Methylocaldum szegediense: one gene and its partner. The protein of the gene in region 1 binds, or shares a complex with, the protein of each later gene. Links are inferred from orthologs where the notes say so. Each region holds a gene or a part of one and is shown on either strand. Other genes may lie near its edges.

Evidence for each region.
Region 2: the proteins of sbcB (region 1) and ssb are in contact, whole or in part, in a crystal structure (PDB 3C94), measured with the Escherichia coli proteins. The link is inferred for Methylocaldum szegediense from one-to-one orthologs.

The regions. Positions count from the first base shown.
Region 1 is NZ_OX458333.1:1,294,926-1,301,018, reverse strand. What follows is about bases 3,221-6,093. They hold sbcB (exodeoxyribonuclease I), read right to left. Parts: upstream 5,441-6,093; coding sequence 4,001-5,440; downstream 3,221-4,000. Other genes in these bases: nqrF (NADH:ubiquinone reductase (Na(+)-transporting) subunit F), read right to left, coding at 5,946-6,093; QEN43_RS05435 (hypothetical protein), read left to right, coding at 5,455-5,787; QEN43_RS05445 (SRPBCC family protein), read right to left, coding at 3,410-3,943; QEN43_RS05450 (YncE family protein), read right to left, coding at 3,221-3,408. Also shown: QEN43_RS05455 (formate--tetrahydrofolate ligase), read right to left, coding at 191-1,864; more of QEN43_RS05450, read right to left, coding at 2,410-3,220. UniProt on the Escherichia coli protein: Degrades single-stranded DNA (ssDNA) in a highly processive manner.
Region 2 is NZ_OX458333.1:4,070,659-4,073,355, forward strand. It holds ssb (single-stranded DNA-binding protein), read right to left. Parts: upstream 1,735-2,697; coding sequence 1,267-1,734; downstream 1-1,266. Other genes in the region: QEN43_RS17645 (ISAs1 family transposase), read right to left, coding at 1-357; QEN43_RS17660 (MFS transporter), read right to left, coding at 1,877-2,697. UniProt on the Escherichia coli protein: Plays an important role in DNA replication, recombination and repair. Binds to ssDNA and to an array of partner proteins to recruit them to their sites of action during DNA metabolism. Acts as a sliding platform that migrates on DNA via reptation.

The DNA.
Region 1 (6,093 bases):
TCTTCGGCCGGTTTCATCAAGACTTATTCCATCTCTTACACAATCCGAAGTTATCGCTAATGGTAGGCCGGGATAAGCTTGTCCTGAGTTTGTCGAAGGGCCTGTCCTGAGCGAAGTCGAAGGAGCAAAGCCTTTTCCGGCATGCGGCATGTCGACGGGCATGAACAGAATCCACGTGCTCTCAGCTTCCCTAGAACAAACCTGTGATGCGGCCATTCTCGTCCACGTCGATCGCCTCTGCCGCAGGCACCTTGGGCAGTCCCGGCATAGTCATCATGCTGCCGCAGACCGCCACAACAAACTCGGCGCCGTGAGAAGGCCGCACTTCGCGAATGGAGAGTACATGGCCGGACGGCGCACCTTTAAGATTCGGATCGTTGGAGAACGAGTACTGCGTCTTGGCGATGCATACCGGGAAGTGGCTGTATTCCTCGCTCAGCCGATCGAGCTGCTGACGGACCTTGCTGTCCGCGGTGATGTCCGACGCCCCGTATAGCTGGGTGGCGATGGTTTTGATCTTGTCCCAGAGCGGCGCACGTTCTTCGTAAAGGAATTTGAAGTTCGACTGCCCGGAGTCCACCATTTGGACAACCTCCCGCGCCAACTCTTCCGCGCCTTTCCCACCCTCGGCCCAATGCCGGCAGACGATAACCTTGGATCCTTTTTCCTCAACCTTGCGCTTGAGCAACGCAATTTCCGCATCGGTGTCCGAGGTGAAATGATTAATGGCGACGACACAAGGCAGGCCGAACCGCTGCTGCACGTTGTCGAGATGCCGCGCCAGATTGACGAAGCCAGCATCAAGAGCCTCCAGGTTTTCTTTTTGCAGTTCCTTCACCGGCACGCCGCCATGCGACTTGAGCGCCCGCACGGTCGCGACCAGCACCACGCCGTCCGGTTTTAGGCCAGCCTTGCGGCATTTGATGTCGATGAATTTCTCCGCGCCCAGATCGGCACCGAAGCCGGCTTCGGTCACAACATAATCCGCCAGTTTCAAAGCCGCCTTAGTGGCGACCACCGAGTTGCAGCCGTGGGCGATATTGGCAAAGGGTCCGCCGTGGACGAAAACTGGGTTGTTTTCCAGAGTCTGGACCAAATTCGGCCGCAGGGCATCCTTCAACAGCGCCGCCATAGCACCGTGGGCATTGAGATCGCGCGCGAAAACCGGCTTGTCGTCGAAACGGGTGTACCCCACCAGGATGTTCCCGAGCCGCTCCTTCAGCTCTTTAAGCGAGTTCGACAAGCACAGGATAGCCATCACTTCCGATGCGGCGATGATGTCGAAGCCATCCTCGCGGGCAAAGCCGTTCGCCGTCCCGCCGAGGCCGATTACGATGTCGCGCAAGGCGCGGTCATTCATGTCGATAACACGCTTCCAGGCAATCCGGCGTGGATCGAGGTTCAACCGGTTGTCGTGGTGGATGTGGTTGTCGATCATCGCTGACAGCAGGTTGTGGGCGACGCCGATGGCGTGAAAATCGCCCGTGAAATGGAGATTAATGTCCTCCATGGGCACAACCTGAGCATAGCCGCCGCCGGCTGCGCCTCCTTTGACGCCGAAACACGGCCCTAAAGCGGGCTCTCTGAGACAGATCATGGTTTTCTTACCCAGCCGGTTCAGCGCATCCCCCAAACCGACGGTTGTGGTCGTCTTACCCTCCCCTGCGGGTGTCGGGCTGATAGCTGTGACCAAGATCAACTTGCCGTTAGGCCGATCTTTGAGGCTGTCGATATAGTCCAAGGAAAGCTTGGCTTTGTAATGGCCATACGGGTCGAGATGTTCGGGCGCGATGCCTAACCGGTCTCTGGCAAGATCGATGATCGGCCGCATCTTGGCTTTTTGAGCGATTTCGATGTCGGACATGAATGCACCTTCCTATCTGTCTCGGTAGTCAATGGAGAAATCGGAAACCAAACGGGGCATCGAGCACCAGCCATGAAACGCCGTAACCGAACCCGCGAAGCTGGCTGATATTAACAAGTTGCAGGAAGCAACGCAGCAAGGAGGTGAAGTACCCCGCCATCCTTTCGGAGCGAGCGATGTCGCGCGTCGACAATGTGCTGGGCTGTACCGCTCGCTTCGGCAGGCCCGGACGCACACAGCAACCTTATCAGCGACCTGTTGGACGTCGAATGGACGTCCGTGGCCTCTTACCGGGCCTGAACGAGAGCATTTGGCGGGACTCGGCCAACTCCAGAGGTCAAAAGAGGATTTGTGCTACCCGACCGTGGGTGGTGGAGCACAGCTTCGGCTGTAGTGCCTGGTCCCAGCGCTCGAACCACGACGATGCACGGCTGGCGAAATCTCTTGGCATGCTTGCACTTTGTCGTCTTTGCCATCCTCGCGCCCGTCGGGCCGCCCCGCCCATCGTTCCAAAGTGCATAACACGCTCTAGGCGATCAGCATGACTACTTCGAGCTGGTTTCCACGGCCTGCGCCACGAATTCGCCGAACGCCCGACTGCCGTCACCGGTGGGAATCGTGGCCTCCAGCTGCAAGGTTTCGGCATCGATGACGGAAACGGAGTTACTGAACCAATTCGCGACATAGACATGCTTGCCATCGGGGTGGGCGGATATGCCTTCCGGATACTCGCCGACCTCGATAGTGGCAGTGACTTCGCCGCGGTCGACAGCGATGACCGAGACCGTGTTGTCGTATTGATTGGTCACGAACAGGCGGGTTCCTCCAGCCCCTATCGCTACCGCATACGGCCTATCCCCGACCCGGATGGTCTTCAACAACGTCATCGCCTCTGCATCGACCACGGAGACATCGTTGCTCTCGACGTTGGCGGTATAAAGACGCTCAGCCTTGGCATCCAGGGTGATACCGAAGGGATGCTTGCCGACGGCGACGGTTTTCTTGACTTCAAGATCAGCCGCGTCGATCAACGAAACCGAATCGTCGTCCCGGTTCGCGACATAGATCTTTGTCCCGTCCGGACTCACCACGACACCGGAAGGAGAACGCCCTACCGGAACTTGCTTCAGAACCTTCAAGCTTTCGAGGTCTAGTACCGAAAGGTAGTGTCCGTACCAATCGGCCACATAAGCCCGCGTCCCGGTGGGATCGACCGCGATACCCACAGGCCCTTCACCCAATGACACGGTGGCGATCACATTTTGCGTGCGGCCATCCAGAACGGTCACGTCCTTACTGCCAGGGTTGGTGACGCAAATCTTGGCGCCGTTCCGGCTGACGGCGACACCGGCGGGTTCTGATCCGACTTTGACGGCTTTGACGACAGTTCCGGTAGCTGTATCGATCACCGATACGCTGTTGTCCTTCTGGTTAGTGATATAGGCGTAGGGTTCGGCGAAAACATCGCCTATAAAGACAAATAGAAGAGCGGTGACACAGGTCACCGCTTTCGCCCGACTTACCCAATCAAGAAGGCTCGCCATCTTATTTCTTCTCGGCAACGGCTTTGAGATTCGCAAGCCCTTCCTTGTAAATCTTCGTAACTGCGTTGACAGCGGCTTCGTCATTTTGATCCGGCGGCGGATTATTGTTCATGAAACTCCGATAAAACGCGCCGCTCCATTCCACCTTCGAACCTCCGGCGGGATTTGGTTCGACTTTGATGGTGGATGAGTAATTGGCCACCGGCAGATCCTTCGGGTCAACTTCCGTGATTTTGTATTGCATGGTCATCTTGTCAGCATCATAGCTTTTCAGTTCCTCCTTGATCACGCCGCCGCTTTTCAACTTCAGCTCACGGGTCGCCCCTTTCTCGGTTCCGCCTTGTGCCGAGGTGCTTTCGACCACCGGCAACCAATTCTGAAGATTCCCCCAGTCGCCGACCAGCGCCCAAACCGCATCCGGCGTGGCGTTAATTTCGATGGTTTCGGTAACTTTCTGACGGGTCGGACCGTGAGCGTCTGCCAGTCCGGCCCACAGCAACGGCAGAGCGGCGACAAATGACAAGAGTTTTTTCATCAATTTCTCCTGGTGCAAATGAACAAAGCCAGAAGTATAAGGCAAATCGCTCGTCGGCTAGGAGATAATTTCCCGCGCGTACTCCCTGAGGTTCTTGAGGATTTCCCGATCCTTGGCGGATAGGTCTGGAGACGCTTCCAGCGCTTCGATTCGCGCTAGATACTCGTTCAGCACGATGCTCCCCCCACATCCCTCGACCGTCAGCCGCCGGATACGATACGCTTCCCAGCGTGCAGTTTCTTCTGGTGTCAGGGTCTCCGGAAAGTTTCTGGCCCGGTAACGAAAAAGCAGTTCCGGAAGACGCGCATCCTCGAAGCTCGGCTGCGCCCGAGCCAATTCGTCTGGGGTGAGACCACGCAGCCATTTCAAGACGGCGCGGTCCGCATCTCCCAGGAAGCCGTCGTACAACATGAGATCGGGATCATCGGTATCCGTCTCCGGGCCATTGTAGGTCATGGCTTCTCGAATCTTTTTCGGCAAGGTCCATTCCCGTTTCAGTCGGTCGAGGTGGCGGTTGCAGCGGTCTAGGTCGATTTGCAGCCGCTCCGTATCCTGAGACCGCAGGGCCGTTAGCGGCGCGATAACCGGGCATTTGTTCAGATGCACCGTTTTCAGCGCGATGCGTTCGACGCCGGGCGGGAGTTTCGAGGCTGGGGTAAACAGCCGCTCCCGGAGATCTTCTGCATTCAAATCGATGAGCGGCGTGGGATCGACGGAAAGGTCGTAAACGACTACCCCATTCGGATTTCGAGGATGTCTCGCGAGCGCGACCACGACCGCGAGACAATATCGGTCGGAAGCATATTTCTCCGAAACATGCAGAACCGGCTGCATAGCGCCGAAGCGCAGCAATTCGAAAGCCTCTCGCTTGCCCCGGTTGGCAAAAACGAAGTTGAAAAGTTTGGGCTGGCGCTCGCGCACTAAGCGCGCTACCGCAATGGTAGCGCGAACATCGGCCAAGGCATCGTGCGCGTTCTCGTGTTGAATGCCGTTGGCGACTGTAAGCGCCTCCAATCGCAGACTGGGTTTGCCCGATCCGTCAACCGGCCATTCGATGCCCTCCGGCCGGAGTGCTCGAGTCAAGCGCAACATATCGATGATATCCCAGCGGGAATTACCGTTGCGCCATTCTCGCTCGTAAGGGTCGAACAAGTTGCGGTAAAGACAGTGCCGGGTCACTTCGTCGTCGAAGCGAATGTTGTTATAGCCAGCGACGCAGGTCCCCGGCACTGAGAACTGCTCGTGAATCCTGGTTATGAATTCCGCCTCCTTGAGACCCCGTTCGGCGGCCATTTGCGGCGTTATGCCCGTAATCAGGCAGGCTTCGGGTACGGGCAGTACGTCACGCGCCGGCTTGCAGAAAAGAGTTACAGGTTCGCCGATCGGATTCAGTTCCAGATCGGTTCGAATTCCCGCGAATTGCGCCGGTCGGTCCCGCCGGGGATCGGTCCCGAAGGTTTCGTAATCGTACCAATAGAGGGAACAACAAGACGACATGTGCCGAATGGTCCTTGGCGATCTATCCGTCCGACAGGAGAACGTCGATCGCCAAAGTATTGATCGCCATCCGACACATCGCTATCTGCGAGAAAAGATGGTCGGCAGTTTATCGCTACCAGATTGGGGGGATTGAGGTGCCGATCGGTCAAGAGTTTTCCGCCATGGCTTCCAGCTTTCGCCGTTTTTCGCATTTCTGCGCGCAGATGCATTCGCCGTTGTTCACGCCTCCGCAGGTGCCCTTGATGGAGCCCCGCCCGAACATGACGCCGATCGCCATAAAGAAAACAACGGCAGCCATCACCGCAAAAGTAATCAGAAACAATGTCATCGTTCGCCTCGCCTAATTCGGTAAAGATGATCTAGGGGCAAGAGCCCGCCGACGATTGCGTCGGAGAACTTTACCTCAAACTATGTTCGTCGACTTTACTACGTTTTCGGAAAAAGAAAAGCGGGGGCGTCATGGAACGCCTCCCGCCCTCTCTTTCCGAGAACAGCGAATGAATTAACCGCCGAAATCGTCCAGCATGATGTTTTCCCTCTCGACGCCAATATCTTCCAGCATCTTGATTACGGCGGTGTTCATCATAGGCGGTCCGCAAAGATAGTATTCACAATCTTCGGGTGCCGGGTGGTTCTTCAGGTAGTTCTCG
Region 2 (2,697 bases), 2.8 Mb from region 1 along the record:
CTCGGCGTGAGGCTGCGTCTGACAAACCGCCTGTACGGCTGCGTATAGCTTGGGATGATTGCCTTTGAGTTGGACCAACAGATCGCTTCCGGTGGCGATCGCGGCCTCAACTGTTTTTTGAAGATGGAGGACGTCGAGCGTGTACAGCCGCCCGGCTAGTCCCAGGGTTTCGATGAGCCGCTGGGCGGCCTGGATGTCATGGTCCTTGCCGGCATCCTCGATCAGCACCTGGCCCAGCACGATCCGCTCTCCAACGGCGAAAGCGCTCACCACCTGGGCGGCCCGGCGGTCCTCGAAGCGATTTAGGCTGCCGCGCAAGGTCTTGCCATCGCGCCTGATGGGTGTGGATGAGCTGATGAATCCGGCCGTACGAGGTCGCTCCGCTCATTACCGCCAGGATACTAAACAGCCGCAGGTGAGGGAGATCGTACCGCTTCCATTGCGCACAACGGTGATCCGCAATCGGCAGCAGGCTTTGTTTTACGGGGACAACGGTTCACTCCCTCGGCAAATCAAAACCGTTTACCCGAATTCATAAGAATTGAACAGCCCTGCATCGGGCCAAGCCAGCCGCCTCTAACCGAGCTGGAACTGGGGATGGTTCGATTGAAGCGAGAGCTCGCCGGGGCAAGCTGGAGCGCGATGTGTCAAAAAGCGGCGGCGTACCCTTCGACTTCGTTCAAGACAGGCTTTGCGAAGGAAGAGCGAAGCGAAGGATGCCGCTGCAACGTATGCGTTAATGGAAACGTTGCGACTTGAGGATCCGGTACGGCTGATGTGCCGGGTGTTCGATGTGTCCCAGAGTGGGTTCTATGCCTGGCTCAAACGGCCTCTGTCACGGCTGCCACCGACGAGACCCGGTTGGCGGTGGAGATCCAGGCTGCCCACCAGCGGACCCGGGAAACCTATAAGGAAAGCAACTCATTACGCCTGACACGTTCCAGCAGGTCAATGCCGCTAGCGAACAAGATTTCGTACAGCTGTTGTACTGACCGAAGGGTCTGCCCGAGAGTATTCACCACACGTCCGCGTGAGCGCAGGTGCAACGCATAACTTGTTGGCTTAAAGAGTCCTAAACCAGATTGGGATTCACAAATAAGAGGCATACGTTCACCGGCCTCTATCTCCACCATAACAACCAAAAAAGTAGAGATTGTTTACACTTCTTTTGACTGCGTTATAACTTACAACGCCTGCCAAAGAAAAAGTTTAAAAGATAACAATAACTTGGGAGGGTTTGTTTGGTAAATTCAGGTTGACTGGGTCTCAAAACGGAATATCGTCGTCGAAGTCGTCTATGCTGCCGAATCCCGGTTCGGGCTTCGATTCCGACGAGGGTGGCGCATAACGGTCGGCCTCCCCGCCCCGCGCGTTTGCTCCGGCAGGAGCGCTGCCGACACGGTCCAGCATTTGCATCTGATCGGCGATGATTTCGGTCGTGTAGCGATCTAGGCCATTTTTGTCCTGCCACTTACGCGTGCGCAGGCTGCCCTCGACATATATCTTGCTGCCTTTCTTCAAATATTCTCCGGCGATCTCGGCTAGTTTCCGATAGCACACGACCTGGTGCCATTCCGTGCGTTCCTGTTGTTGGCCGGTTTGCTGGTCCTTCCAGGTCTCGGTAGTGGCTAGGCGTAACGTGGTGACTGCGCCTCCGTTGGGCATGTAACGGACTTCCGGATCGGCGCCGAGGTTGCCGATGAGTATGACTTTGTTGACGCCGCGACTGGCCATATCAAGGTGTCTCCGATCGGTGGTACGGTTGAGAGTTTAAACGTATATTAGACCTGGTTCAGGTCTCGAGGTTCTAAAAAATGTATAAGCGAAAACGTTATGCCTCGCGGGCTTTGACACCAGCCGAAAAGCGCCTGGAGTTTCACGCCGCCAACTCCTGTAACAATCCATTGAGCGCCATGCGGTCGAGTTTCTCTTTGTCGATCTTCAGATAAGCGACTCCATCTTCCGCCAGGACTACGGCTTCGGCAACCCCCGGTATTTGAAGCAGTCGCCGGGACAGGCTGGAAGCTTGGTCTTGAGTCAATCCCCGTACGTTGACCATGAGACTACTCAATCCGCGCGGGGCCTTCATACCTAGCGCAACCATAAACCATAGCAAAGCGACGGCGGCGCAAAACAAGAAGACGTACGGTATCCCATAATGGCCGTAGACCCAGCCGCCACCGGCTCCGCCCACAAAAGCGCCCAGAAACTGTGCCGTGGAATAAACGCCCATGGCCGTGCCTTTGAGATCGAGCGGAGCGACCTTCGAGATCAGCGACGGGAGCATGGCCTCGAGGAGGTTGAATCCGGTGAAGAACAGGTAAAGCAGCCCGAACACGCTCCAGAAATCGTGCTGAAGCCAGGCAAAGCCGACATTCGAAACGGCGACCAGCCCGATGAAAGAGACAAATACCACTTTCATCTTGTGTCGTTTCTCCGCAAGGACCACGAAGGGGACCATGCTGGCGAGGGCAAGCGCGAATACAGGCAGATAGATGTGCCAATGCTTAGCTGTTTGGAGCTGCAGCGTATCGCGTAAAATCAAAGGGAGAACGACGAATGTCGCGGTCAGGACCAGATGTAGGCAGAAGATGCCTAGGTCCATGCGCAACAGCTCACGGTTTGCCAGAACCTCTTTCAAAGAGGCCGGTCGCACTTCCGTATCCCGGTGAAATCGGCTCACGGCGGGCGTCGGCA